Regions from separate parts of the Bradyrhizobium sp. NBAIM18 genome, predicted to be linked through region 2. Evidence: predicted binding sites of a transcription regulator. Region 2 holds the regulator's gene; the other holds the start of a gene.
The links. The regulator LexA, encoded in region 2, represses DNA repair genes until DNA is damaged. The targets are predictions, from matches to a motif close to TGTTCNNNNTGTGTTCNG.
Positions count from the first base shown of each region.

Region 1: the regulator LexA is predicted to act here: its motif matches at 2,920-2,937, upstream of I6F17_RS33070 (DNA repair protein).

Region 1 is NZ_JADYVO010000025.1:42,117-49,234, reverse strand. Features, by position in the region: gene I6F17_RS33085 (M20 aminoacylase family protein) at 1-57, shown strand, start outside; gene I6F17_RS33080 (UdgX family uracil-DNA binding protein) at 162-1,604, opposite strand; gene I6F17_RS33075 (putative DNA modification/repair radical SAM protein) at 1,604-2,839, opposite strand; gene I6F17_RS33070 (DNA repair protein) at 3,002-3,790, shown strand; gene I6F17_RS33065 (DNA polymerase Y family protein) at 3,687-5,282, shown strand; gene I6F17_RS33060 (error-prone DNA polymerase) at 5,279-7,118, shown strand, end outside.
Region 2 is NZ_JADYVO010000007.1:165,126-172,243, reverse strand. Features, by position in the region: gene I6F17_RS17965 (hypothetical protein) at 152-586, opposite strand; gene lexA (transcriptional repressor LexA) at 976-1,677, opposite strand; gene glp (gephyrin-like molybdotransferase Glp) at 1,854-3,062, opposite strand; gene I6F17_RS17950 (hypothetical protein) at 3,282-3,485, opposite strand; gene I6F17_RS17945 (HAD family phosphatase) at 3,644-4,267, opposite strand; gene I6F17_RS17940 (alpha-hydroxy acid oxidase) at 4,296-5,429, opposite strand; gene I6F17_RS17935 (S41 family peptidase) at 5,732-7,066, shown strand.

The sequences.
Region 1 (7,118 bases), on a different contig from region 2:
GTCTACGGCACGTCCTATTGGGTGAAGCTGGTCGAGGAGCAACTCGCGGCGTCGTAGGACCGGGTCCGAAGCACAGATGAAGGGCCCGTGCATTCCACGGGCCCTTGTCTGTTTGAGAAATCGGATCGTCAACAACGGCGTGAAGCCATTTCCCGCTGTATTCACGCAGCCCGTGCGGCCTTCTTCTGCAGGCCGGCGGCGATCTTCAGATCTTCGACGAAGCGCCGATATTCCAGAACCTTGGCTTCGGGATCAGGCAGTCGCAGCAGATAGGACGGGTGCACGGTCACCAGCGCCTTGCGGCCTTCGGGAAGCTCGATCAGCCGGCCGCGGTTCTTGCCGATCGGAGTGATCTTGCCGAACACGCTTTGCGCAGCGGTGGCTCCCATGGCGACGATCAGTTCGGGCTGGAGCGCCGCAACTTCCCGCTCATACCATTGCCGGCACGCCCGGATCTCGGGTGTGTTCGGCTTCTGGTGGAGGCGGATCTTTCCGCGCGGCACGAATTTGAAGTGTTTCACCGCGTTGGTGACATAGACCTTCTTGCGATCGACGCCGGCCTCCTCCAATGCGCGATCGAGCATTTGCCCGGCCGGGCCGACAAAGGGATGACCGGCAAGATCTTCCTTGTCGCCGGGTTGCTCGCCGACCAGCATGATTGTTGCATTCTTCGGCCCTTCGCCGAACACGGTCTGTGTGGCGTCCTTGTAGAGGTGGCAGGCGCGGCAATGCGCGGCCTCCTCGCGGAGCGTTTCGAGATCGTCGGCAGCTGGCTTGCGTCTCATCGGAGCCTCCGGCCGCTTCTGAGGCTTGTGCGGATCGGTTGCGGCATTGGCGATCATGGCGCCGGTCATGCGCTCGGCGTCCTCAATCAAGGGCTTAATGATCGAAGCCTCGGGCAGGTTCCTCCAATATTTCTTCGGCATCTCGGCCTGCATCGCCTTCACCTTGAGCCGGGCCGGATTGAAGATGCTGGCATAGTAGCGCCGCCAGGTTTCCTCCAGCCGGTCTTCGCCCGGCGCCTCGCTCTTGCTGACGCCCGGCGTGAACGAGAGCGCATGGCCGTCCCAATGCGCGCAGAGGTCCGGCGTCAGGATCGACCAGGGCATGTCGGCAAAGCGCTTGGCGAAGAACGGCGCGGCGAGCTCGACGACGTGATGCTCCGGCTCGAACCAGGCGACGTAGTGCGCCTGGCGTTCCCGGCCGATCTCGCGGAAGCGCACGAAGGCATGCATCTTGTGCTCGTCGCGATAGACCGCTTTCGCCATGGCCGTGACAAGCGCGACATCGGGGTCGGTCGCGACCTCAATGAGATCGTGATTGTCCTTCAGCCGGAACAGCAGGCGATACAGGATCGCAAAGCGCTCGCTGTCGCGATGCAGGATCGCCGCCTTGGCAAGCTCGACGAATTTTACCGAGACGGTGAACGTGCCCTCATTCACCTCGAGGATCGGAGACGGCGAGGACGGTGCGAACAGCTCGGCTTCGTGGCCCTGCACGGTCCAGGTGACCGCGCCGGGCGGCACGTGATGGAGCACGAGGCTGCGCGCGGCTTTGCGCCAGCCGTCGAAATCGGTTTCGGTGTCGAGCATGATGTACTGCATCAGAAGTCAAATCCCAGTTGCGTTGCTTTCGGCTTGAACCGTTCGATCAACCCGGCGGCATCGAGACGATGCGGTGAGGGACGGTGATCGCTGAGGACGATGAACGGCAGCGCCTTGTTGCGGGGCACATGCAGCCGCGCGAGATCGGCGAGGCGGATCGTGGTTGTGCGCCGCGTCGCGATGATGCGCTCGACCGTCCTGGTGCCGAAGCCCGGCACCCGCAGCAGCTCCTCGCGGCTGGCGCGGTTGACGTCGAGCGGGAAGCGGTCGCGGTGGCGCAGCGCCCAGGCGAGCTTGGGATCGATGTCGAGCGGCAGCATCGCGCTGTCGTCGACGATCTCGCCGACGTCGAAGCCGTAGAACCGCATCAGCCAGTCGGCCTGGTACAGCCGGTGCTCGCGCAGCAGCGGCGGCGCGCGCAGGGGCAGCGCGCGGCTGGCATCGGGGATCGGGCTGAAGGCGGAGTAATAGACGCGCCGCAGCCGGTAGGCGCCGTAGAGATTGGCGCTGGTGTGGAGAATGGTGTGATCGGAGGCGCTATCTGCGCCGACGATCATCTGCGTACTTTGTCCGGCGGGCGCGAAGCGCTGCGGTTTGGCCTTCGTCTTGGCGCTGCGGCTCTCCTCGGCTTCGTCCAGCTTCAGCCGCAGCCGGCCCATGGTGCGGCGGATCGCACGCACGTCCTTCTCCGGCGCGAATTGCTGCAGGCTCGTCTCTTCAGGCATCTCGATGTTGATCGAAAGGCGGTCGGCATATTTGCCGGCCTCGGCGATCAGCGCGTCGTCGACCTCGGGAATGGTCTTCAGATGGATGTAGCCGCGGAAATGATGCTCCTCGCGCAGTTTTCGCGCGACGCTCACCACTTGCTCCATCGTGTAATCAGGGCTGCGGATGATGCCGGAGGAGAGGAACAGGCCCTCGATGTAATTGCGCCGGTAGAAGTCGAGCGTGAGCTTGACCAATTCGTCGATGGTGAAGCGGGCGCGTGGGACGTTCGAAGAGGCGCGGTTGACGCAATAGAGGCAATCGTAATTGCAGGCGTTGGTCAGCAGCACCTTGAGCAGGGAGATGCAGCGTCCGTCCGGCGCGTAGGAATGGCAGATGCCCATGCTTGGGGCGGTCGAGCCCATGCCCTTGCCGTCGCTGGAATCCCGCTTCTCGGTACCGCTGGAGGCGCAGGATGCGTCGTATTTGGCGGCATCCGCCAGAATTTCCAGCTTGCGTTGTACGTCCATGTTTGAATCTCTTTGATTCCGCTCATGAATCTTTGGATGCGCCAATTCGATTGACTCTGCCGGCGCCATTAGCTTTATATTAGAACATATCATGAACAAATGAGCCAGCCGCTGGTTCTCTTTTTGAGAGCCATCGGCAATCACCTCTGAGGAGCGGCGAGCATGAGCGGCGCACGTATGAGCGCGCTTGCGATCCTGCGCGGCCAGATCGAGCGCATCGAGACGGCGGAGGTCGTGCATCCGCGCGATCGCATCGGGCTCGGCCATGGCGCGGCCGACGCCGCGCTGAAGGGCGGGCTCGCGCGCGCGGCGATCCACGAGGTGTTTTGCGAAGGGCGTCAGGGCGCGGCCGCGACGGGCTTTGTCATGGGCCTTGCGGGACGCGTGAGTGCACGCCGGCCGCTATTGTGGGTGCGGCAGGATTTTTCGGAGCTCGAAACCGGTGCGCTGTCGATGAGCGGGCTATCCGAGCTCGGCCTCGATCCGCGCCGTGTGGTGATGGTGCGCGCCGCCGATGTCGAGAGCGCGTTGCGCACCTCGGCCGACGCGCTCGCCTGCGATGCGCTCGGCGCCGTCGTGCTCGAGCTCTGGGGCGAGACCAGGCAGTTCGATCTGGTGGCGAGCCGCAAGCTGACGCTGGCCGCGCAAGGCTCGGGCGTTACCGGCCTCTTGCTGCGGATGGCGGCGCAACCGCTGCCCTCGACCGCGGAGACACGATGGATGCTGCGTGCGGCGCCTTCGCCGCCGGGCTCGGTGTGGAGTGCCTGGGGCGCGCCGGTGTTCGATGCCGAACTCTTGCGCAATCGTCATGGCCCCTGCGGCCGGTGGATCATGGAATGGAATTGTGATGAGTGCCAATTCAGTGAACCGTCGACGTATCCTCAGCCTGTGGCTGCCGCGCCTGCCCATCGACAGGATTCAGCGGTTCGTTGGCAGCGCCGGGCTGGGTAAAATCAACCATGAGCCGAGCATTGTCGTCATCAAGGACAACAATGCGCTGGTGATCCATGCGCTGGACGAGGCCGCCGAGCGCCTCGGCCTGTATATCGGCCAACCGCTGGCCAATGCGAGGGCGATGTGCCCGGACTTGCGTGTGTTCGACGCCGATACCGTGGCCGATGCGAAGACGCTCAGCGATATCGCCGATTGGTGTGACCGCTTCACGCCGTTGGTGGCGCTCGATCCGCCGCACGGGCTGTTCCTGGACATCACCGGCTGTGCGCATTTGTTCGGCGGCGAGGCCGCGCTGTTGCGGACATTGGTCCGGGCGCTCGACCGGCAAGGCTTTGCCGTCAGCGCGGCGATCGCGGGCACCTCGGTCTGCGCCCGCACGCTGACGCGGCAGGTATCCGGCACCATCGTGGCCGATGGCGGCGAGGCGGAGGCGATCAGGTCGTTTCCAGTCTCCGCGCTCGGTGCGGGTGAAGCCATCACCACCGGCCTGCGCCGTGCCGGGCTGAAGACCATCGGCGACGTCGCCTCGCGCAGCGCCTCCGAGATCACGGCGCGGTTCGGCGCCCGGTTCTCCACGCTGCTCGCCCATGCGCTGGGGCAGGGCGATGCGCCGATCAGCCCGCGCAAACCGCTGCCCGACTACATCGTCGAGAAGCGCTTTGCCGAGCCGATCGCAACCGACACTATGATCGCGATGACGCTGTCGCGGCTCGCCGACACGTTGATCGCGTCCATGGAGAAGCAGGGCAAAGGCGCGCGGCGGCTTGAAGCGGCGTTCTTCCGCACCGATGGTGTGGTGCGTACGATCACGGTCGAGACCGGGCGTCCGGTGACGCGAAGCGCCGTGGTCGACCGCTTGTTCCGCGAGCGGCTCGATGCCCTCGCCGATCCCCTCGATCCCGGTTTCGGCTTCGACATGGTGCGATTGTCGGCGAGCCGCACCGAGATCGTGGTGCAGGAGCAGCGCGATCTCGATGCCCATGTTCACGACAATGACGAGCTCGCCGCGCTGATCGACCGCATCGCCGCGCGCATCGGCGGCAAGCGTGTCGTCGTGCACCTGCCGCAGGAGACCCATATCCCCGAAAGCGCGGTGCTGGCCGCATCGGCGCAGCATCATCTCGCTGCTGCCATGCAGGCCGAATGGCCGACGCGCGTCGCGAGCGAGCCGCCGCTGCGTCCCTTGCGGCTGTTCGACAAGCCGGAGCCGATCAAGGTGCCGTTCGCGACCGTGCCCGATGGCCCGCCGCATCAATTCACCTGGCGGCGCGCGCTGCATGCGGTGGTGCGGGTAGAGGGGCCCGAGCGCATCGCGATGGAATGGTGGCGGCAGGACGGCAAGCAGCTGACGCGGGATTATTTCCGCATCGAGGATGCCGAAGGCCTTCGCTTCTGGATCTTTCGCGACGGTCTCTATGAAGGCGAGGTGTTCGACGGTGACGGCAAGCCTGCGTCTCCCGGCTGGTATGTGCACGGTCTCTTCGCATGAATACGCTTAGCTATGCCGAGATCGGCATCACCACCAATTTCTCCTTCCTGCGCGGCGGCTCGGATCCGCGCGCCTATGTGCATCAGGCGAGCAAGCTCGGGATTCCCGCGATCGGCATTGCCGACCACAACACGCTTGCCGGCGTGGTGCGCGCCTACCAGGAGCTTGACAATGACGAGGTGCTGCACAAGCCGAAACTGTTGATCGGCGCTCGCATCGTCTTCATTGACGGCACGCCCGACATCCTGGTCTATCCACGCGATCGCGCGGCCTATGGCCGGCTGTGCCAGCTCCTCACGAGGGGCAAGCGTGGCGATGACATCACGCGGATCGAAAAGGGCGAGTGTCATCTCAGGCTTGACGATCTCCTGGAATTCTCGGAAGGCCAGCTCCTGGTGTTGACGCTGCCGCATCGTTTCGAGCTGGCGCGGGCGCTGGATGTCCTCGCAAAGCTGAAGGCGAGCCGTGCCGAGGGCGTGTGGCTGGCGGCGAGCCTGCTCTATCGCGGCGACGACAAGCGTCGCCTCTTGCGGCTCGATGATCTCGCCGCAAAGGCAAAGGTGCCGCTGCTCGCGACCAATGAGGTGCTGTATCACGATCCCCGCCGCCGTCCGCTCCAGGACGTGCTGACCTGCATCCGGGAAAAGACCACGATCGAGGCGATTGGGCGGAAGTTAGAGGCCAATGCCGAGCGCTTCCTGAAGACGCCGCGTGAAATGGCGCGGTTGTTCCGCGATTTTCCCGAGGCGATTGCGCAGACCATGCGCTTTGCGGACGCAATCGATTTCTCGCTCGATCAGCTGAAGTATCAATATCCCGACGAGCCGGTACCGCCGGGCAAGACCGCGCAAGGGCATCTGGAGGATCTGACCTGGGCGGGCGTCGACAAATATTTCGGCGGCAAGATCGGCGACAAGCTGCGCGCCACCTTGAACAAGGAGCTCGCGCTGATCGCCGAGCTGAAATATGCGCATTACTTCCTCACCGTGCATGACATCGTCCACTACGCGCGCAGCCAGAATATTTTGTGCCAAGGGCGCGGCTCGGCGGCGAATTCGGCCGTGTGCTACGTGCTCGGCATCACCTCGGTCGATCCAACCAAGGTGGACCTCTTGTTCGAGCGCTTCATCTCCAAGGAACGGCTGGAGCCGCCCGATATCGACGTCGATTTCGAACATTCGCGCCGTGAGGAGGTGATGCAATATGTCTATCGCCGCTACGGCCGCCACCGCGCCGCGATCATCGCCACCGTCATCCATTATCGCCCGCGCAGCGCCATCCGCGACGTCGGCAAGGCGCTCGGCCTGACCGAGGACGTCACCGCCGCGCTCGCCGACACCGTCTGGGGCAGCTGGGGCAAGGGCCTCAACGACATGCAGGTCCGGCAGGCCGGGCTCGATCCCGGCAATCCCATGATCAATCTCGCGGTCGAGCTTGCGACCGAGCTGATCGAATTCCCCCGCCATCTGTCCCAGCATGTCGGCGGCTATGTGCTGACCCAGGACCGGCTCGACACCTATGTGCCGATCGGCAATGCCGCGATGGACGACCGCACCTTCATCGAATGGGACAAGGACGACGTCGATGCGCTTCATATGATGAAGGTCGACGTGCTCGCCCTGGGCATGCTGACCTGCATCCGCAAGTGCTTTGACTTGATCGACCAGCACAAGGGCGAGCGTTTTGTGCTGGCGAGCGTCCCGCAGGACGATCCCAACGTCTACGACATGCTGTGCCGCGGGGAATCACTTGGCGTATTCCAGGTCGAAAGCCGCGCCCAGATGAACATGCTGCCGCGGCTGAAGCCGCGTACCTTCTACGATCTCGTCATCGAGG
Region 2 (7,118 bases):
TGCGGGCAGCACGGCCCAAACTTCGTGCGACGACGAGGCGCGGCGGTGGGCTCGCCGATCGAATGTCCTGAAACACAAACTTACCGGGCTCGCCGGCCTCGGCCGGCGACGGCAATTTCAATCCCGGGCTCGGCCTGTCGGCCGAAGGGCGTCAGCCGATCGGCAGGCGCGTGATCGTGGGCCGCGTGTCGGCGACGATCTGCGGCTTGTGCTCGCGCTCGGGGGCTGGCTGCGTCACCGGCAATTGCAGCACGGTCGCGCGCTGGCCTTCGACGAGCTGCGTCACCAGCACGTATTTGCCGTCGGGGAATTCGATCGCGTCATGATGGCGATCGGGAATGTGCGGGTCGATCTTGCCGAACTTGCCGACGCGAGAGTTCACGGTGCGCGTCCAGATCCAGCGGTTGTCGTAGCGGACGTTGTCGGCGAAAGCGAGCTCCGTCCCCGGCAGGAGACAGACCGCGACGGAGGGATCGGCTTCGGAAGCGAAGCCGCGCGTCGAGGTGCCGCGGAAGGTTGTCGTGACGATCGTCTCGCCGACTTCGGCGGGGCGCGTCGCGACGGCATGCAGGCTGTAGTCACACATCGGGTGCTCCTCATGCTGGGATAGCGACCCGCGTCTCTTTCGAGGCGCAGGCCTCTATCAGAGTGGAAGCATACAACGCTCTGCTCGGTTATGGGCAAATCTGCGGCTCGCGTTCGCAGCACGCGATCACATTATCTTTCCCGGATTCGATAGGAACAAACCTCGCGTCCTTGCATTTGGCCGCAGCTATCAGCACTGCCGGCACAACTCTACCGGCGAAGCAGAGGGAGATTGCTGCGCGCCTGCACGGGCGAATGTCGCGCGGGAAGATGGACCGGACAGCTGGCGCAGAACCAGACAAACCATCCGGCCGGAGCGGACAAACCTCCGCTCCAATCCTGGATCGACGATACCGATCGAAGCGCGCGCGGCGCTGGATGCTTTCGGTATCAGTACTTCCGGTAAAGCCCGATCAGCTTGCCCTGGATCTTCACGCGGTTCGGCGGAAGAATGCGGACCTCGTAGGCGGCATTGGCGGGCTCGAGCGCGATCGAGGCGCCGCGGCGGCGGAAGCGCTTGAGCGTGGCCTCCTCGTCGTCGATCAATGCCACCACGATGTCGCCGGTATTGGCGGTCTCGTTGCGCTGGATCAGCGCCATGTCGCCGTCGAGGATGCCGGCCTCGACCATCGAATCGCCGCGCACTTCGAGCGCGTAGTGCTCGCCCGAGCCGAGCATGTCCGGCGGCACGCTGATGGTATGGCTGCGGGTCTGCAGCGCCTCGATCGGCGTGCCGGCGGCGATGCGGCCCATCACGGGCACCGCGACGGGGCGCTCGCCCTCGTCCGCAGGCGGGCTGGAGCTCGCGCGCACCTTGCCGAGATTGCCCTCGATCACGCTCGGGGTGAAGCCACGGCGATTGCCGGCGGCGGCCTGGAGCTCGGGCAGCTTGATCACCTCGATGGCACGGGCGCGGTTGGGCAGGCGGCGAATGAAGCCGCGCTCCTCGAGCGCAGTGATCAGGCGATGGATGCCTGACTTCGAGCGCAGGTCGAGCGCATCCTTCATCTCGTCGAAGGACGGCGGCACGCCGCTTTCCTTCAGACGTTCGCTGATGAACCGCAGAAGCTCGTATTGTTTGCGCGTCAACATCTCGACCAAAGTCCCCCGGTTGATGTCGTTCGATTCCGACACGATGAAGCCGGCACTAAGCCGCTACATCCTCGAAACAAATCATGAACGGACACTATATGTTCGATATGTGTTCCGCAACTGCTTAATTTATGGTGAACGCGGCCAAGCTCGCGGAATGCGTGTGGCTGGGCGGCTCAGACGGGCAGCCGGAGCACCTCGCAAGGCGTGCCGGCCTCGGCCTTCGGCGCGAACGGTGCGCGCACCAGAAGTACCTGTGCCGCAGCGAGATTCGCAAGAAGGGAGGAGTCCTGATGGCTGACCGGAAGGGCGACGCGCGTGCCGTCGTCGCGCTCCTCCAGCCGCGCACGCAGATAGTCCTCGCGCTGGTCGTTGGCGGCGAGATCGCGGCCCAGCACGGCGCGCTCGCGCCGATGATGAATCGCTGAACGGCCCGACAGGGCGCGAATCAAGGGGACCATGAACAGGAAGGCGCACACGTAGGACGACACGGGATTGCCGGGCAGGCCAATCACGCGCATCGCGCCTATCCGACCGTGCATCATCGGCTTGCCCGGCCGGATCGCGATCTTCCAGAACGCCATCGCGATGCCTTCGCCCTTGAGCGCCTGCTGGACCAGGTCGTGGTCGCCGACCGAGGCACCGCCGGTCGTGATCAGGATGTCGGCGCCGCTCTCGCGCGCGCGGCGGATGCCGGCGGACGTCGCCTCCAGTGTATCGGCGGCAATTCCGAGGTCGATGGTCTCGGCGCCCTCGCTGCGGGCGAGCGCATGCAGGGCATAGCCGTTGGAATAGACGATCTGGCCGCGACCAGGCGTGGTGCCCGGCATCACGAGCTCGTCGCCGGTGGCGAGAACGGCAACCCTCGGGCGGCGGATGATGGCGAGATGCGGATGATTCATTCCGGCGGCGAGGGCGAGATCGCGCTCGGTGAGGCGGATTCCCTTGCGCAGCAGCACGTCGCCTTCGCGGAAGTCGACGCCTGCAGGGCGGATGTGCCGGCCGAAAATGGCGGCTTCCTTGATCGTGACATGTTTGCCGTCGGCAGCCGTGTCCTCCTGGATCACGACGGCATCGGCGCCGTCGGGAACGACGCCGCCGGTGAAGATCCGCACGGCTTCGCCGGGGCCGACGCTTCCCGCGAACGGCCGGCCCGCCGCGACCTCGCCGACGACGGTCAACCTCGAATCGTTTGCCGCGTCGGCCGTGCGCACGGCATAGCCGTCCATCGCCGACATCGCCTCCGGCGGCTGCGTGCGCCGCGCCGCTACATCGCGGGCGAGCACACGATGGTAGGCCTCGTCGAGGCAAACCATCTGTTCAGCCAGCGGCTCGACGCCGGCCAGCACCGCGGCAAGCGCGTCAGAAACCGGCATCAGGGCCACGGGCGAACTCCTGCTGAGCACATCAGTCAATGGGCGGCGAGAGTTCTAGCCGAGTGCAGGCGTGAGGCAAAGCAGCACGCGGGATGATTTATCCTGCGTGATCGCGGGGTGGAGGAGGTCGGCTCAACTCTGCCGCGTCATGATGCGGAAGGCGAGACAGACCGGAACGAGGATTGCCATGGCAAGGACGAGAATGACGAGCGCCACGGCCAACATCGTTCAACGCCCCGTCGGATCGCCCGGACTGATGTCCGCGACGTCGGGCGGCTTGGGACCCTGATCCTTGTCCGGCAGCGGGTCCGCCTGGGATTTTAGGTCGGCGGCCTTGCTGATCAGCTTGGCGGAGAGGTCAGAATCCGAGGTGGTTCTGGCGAATTCGAGCAGGAGAGAGGCTTGCTTGGTGAGATAGGTCTTGCCCAGCACGTCGATCAGTCCAATGTAGAAGTCCCAACGGACTCATGAGTCCGAAGGGTGGTATTCCGTTCCCGGAACTCTGTATAAAAATGCACAAAGTGATCAGGTTCCACATTTTCAGCAGTTTTTGTTCCGGCAAGTGAGCGCGCTCCGGGCTTTCCCGCGGCTCAGATCCCCAGTGCTTTCAATGCGTTCCCGACATCACGCGGCGAGGTGACATGCACGGCGGTCAACCCGCGCGCCCGCGCTCCCTCGATGTTCTCGGCGAGGTCGTCGAAGAACACGATGCGCTCGGCCGGCACGCCGATCGCCGCCACGACATGGTCGAAGGCCTCGGCATCCGGTTTGCGCAGGCCGATGCTGGAGGACAGATACAGCTCGCGGAAATGGCCGAGCAGACCGGCATATTCCTTCGAGAAATGGTCGACGTGCGGCCGATTGGTGTTGGAGAAGGCGTAGAGCGGCATCTGCTTCGCCGCGCGCGGCAGCAGCTCGGCGATATCAGGCATCTCGCCGGCGAAAATCGCGTTCCAGCCTTCCAGGAATTGCGCATCCGAGATGCCGATCCCGAGCGAGGACCGCAGCGAGGCGAAATAGTCCGCATCGCTGATCTTGCCCATCTCATGCAACCGGTAGGCCTCGTCGCGCACATAGCGCGCGATGATGGCCTCGGGCTGGCAGCCGGCATGTCCCGCCCAGCAGGCGATCGCCTTGGAGAAGTCGATGTCGAGCACAACGCGCCCGAGGTCGAACAGCAGCGCATCCGCGCTGCCGGGAGAGAGCGATGTCATTGCGTCCTTTTCACTTCGGTATGGCGCGTCAGTAACGATAGGGCTCGTGGTCGAACAGCGGGAACGCGCTGAACACGCTGGGCGCGTTGGTGGCGGCCGCCGGATGCAGGCAGGATTTGTCGATCTCGGCGAATGAGGTGGCGCCCAGGAGGCCGAGGCAGCGCAGCACCTCGTCTTCAAGCAACTCCAGCATCCGCGCGACGCCGGCTTCGCCGGCTGCCGCCAGCGCCCAGCATTGCAGCCGGCCGATGCCGACGAGGTCGGCGCCCGCCGCGATCGCCTTGACGATGTCGGTGCCGCGGCAAAAGCCGCCGTCGACCATGATCCTGGCGCGGCCCTTCACGGCGTCGACGATCTCCGGCAGCACGTGCATGGCGCCGCGGCCGTGGTCGAGCTGGCGTCCGCCATGGTTGGAGACGTAGATCCACTCGACGCCGTGATCGAGCGCGATCTGCGCATCCTCGGCCGTGGCGATACCCTTGAGGATCAGCGGAATTTTGAACGTGTCCTTGATCATCTTCACGGTCCGCCACTCCAGGCCCTTCTGGAAATCGCCGCCGGTGGCGCGCAGGCGGCTCTCGCGAACGTAGCGCTTGGCGATGTCACGTTCACGACGGCTGTAATGGGCGGTGTCGACGGTCAGGCAGAAGGCGGCATAGGCGTTCTTCTCGGCCCGGCTGACGACGTCGGCGACGAAGGCATCGTCGCCGCGGACATAGAGTTGATAGAGACGCAGTGCATCGGGGGCAGCCTCGGCGGTCGTCTCGAGGCCGGGCTCGGACACCGAGCTCAGCATGTGCGCCGCGCCGAACCTGCCCGCAGCGCGCGCGACGCTCGCCGCGCCATCCGGATCGAAGATCTCGAGTGCGCCGACGGGAGCCAGCACCACCGGCAGACGCAGCTTGCGGCCGAACTGCTCGACGCTGCCGTCGATCCTGCGCACATCGCGCAGCACGCGCGGGCGGAAGGCGATCTCGTCGAGCGCCATGCGGTTGCGCCGCATCGTGGTCTCGGTCTCGGCGGCGCCGACGATGTAGTCCCAGGCATTCTGGTTGAGGTTGGCGCGCGCCTTCCGGATGAACTCGTGCAGGTTCTGGAACGGCTCGTCGCTGGCGCCGAGCTCGACGTTCCGTTCCGGCCGGATGCGGGGCGCTTCATTCATTGTTGTCCTCCCGAGAATTTGAAGTCTTGTCGCCATCGCCTATCGCGTCCGGCCCTCCAAAACCATCCTAAAATCGCATAGCTGCGAAGCGTGGGCGGCCCGGACCGGTGTCGTGTTGCTTCGAAACAGTTTCGGAACGTTGCCAAAAGTTTAGGCCAAGGCGAAGAGATTTCTTCGGTGTACCCGCCAGCGCGGCATCCCGGCCTTGAAGAAACCAGAATGGTATTGTGAGAGATGGACTGGATCGCCATTTGCATGGCGTCTCCCAGCCTCAAGAGAAACGCCAAGCAAAAGGCACCTTCATGCGGAAAACCCTGCTGTTCCCCCTGGGCGCGCTCACGGGAGCGTGCCTGACCCTTTTGGTAGCCAGCCCGCAGGGCGGCGTATGGGCGGCGCGGGCGGCAGTGGGCGCGAATGATGCTTATTCCCAACTCAATCTGTTCGGCGCCGTGTTCGAGCGGGTCAAGGCCAGCTATGTCGAGAAGCCGGACAATGCCAAGCTGATCGAGGGGGCGATCACCGGCATGGTGACCTCGCTCGACCCGCATTCGCGCTACATGAACGCCAAGGCCTGGACCGAGATGCAGGAGACCACGTCCGGCGAGTTCGGCGGACTCGGCATCGAGGTCACGATGGAGGATGGTCTCGTCAAGGTCGTCTCCCCGATCGACGACACGCCGGCTTCGAAGGCCGGCATCATGTCCGGCGACCTCATCGGCAAGATCGACGGCGAGGCCGTGCAGGGCATGACGCTCGAGCAGGCGGTCAACAAGATGAAGGGACCGGTCGACACCAAGACCAAGCTGACCATCATCCGCAAGGGTGCGGATGCGCCGCTCGAGGTTGCGATCACGCGCGAGATCATCCATGTGCGTCCGGTGCGCTTCCGCGTCGAGAACGGCGACATCGGCTATATCCGCATCACCTCGTTCAACGAGCAGACCACCGACGCCCTGAAGAAGGCGATCGCCTCGGTCTCCAAGCAGGTCCCGCCGGAGAAGCTCGCCGGCTACGTGGTTGACCTGCGCAACAATCCGGGCGGCCTGCTCGACCAGGCCGTGTCGGTGTCGAGCGCCTTCCTGCAGCGTGGCGAAGTCGTTTCGACACGCGGCCGCTCTCCGGAAGAAACCCAGCGCTTCACCGCCCATGGTGGCGATCTCACCAAGGGCAAGCCGATCGTGGTGCTGATCAACGGCGGCTCGGCCTCGGCCTCGGAGATCGTTGCCGGTGCGCTGCACGACCACAAGCGCGCGACGTTGATCGGCACGCGATCGTTCGGCAAGGGCTCGGTGCAGACCATCATTCCGCTCGGCTCTGGCAATGGCGCGCTGGCGCTGACCACGGCGCGCTACTACACGCCGTCGGGCCGCTCGATCCAGGCCCAGGGCATCGCGCCCGACATCGAGATCCTCCAGGACGTGCCGCCCGAGCTGAAGGGGCGGATGGACACCATGGCGGAATCCCAGATGCGCGGGCATCTGTCGGCCGACGGCACCGAGCAGACCGGATCGCAGTCCTACGTTCCGCCGGAAGAGAAGGACGACAAGGCTCTGCACGCAGCCTACGACTTCCTCCACGGCGTTACGGCAAATGCCGTCGCGGCCAAGCCAGCGACGAAGTCTGCAGTGCCGAACTAGATCTCACGAAGTTCCGGATCGTCTTTCGCCCGGGAGCGGATGACCGCTTCCG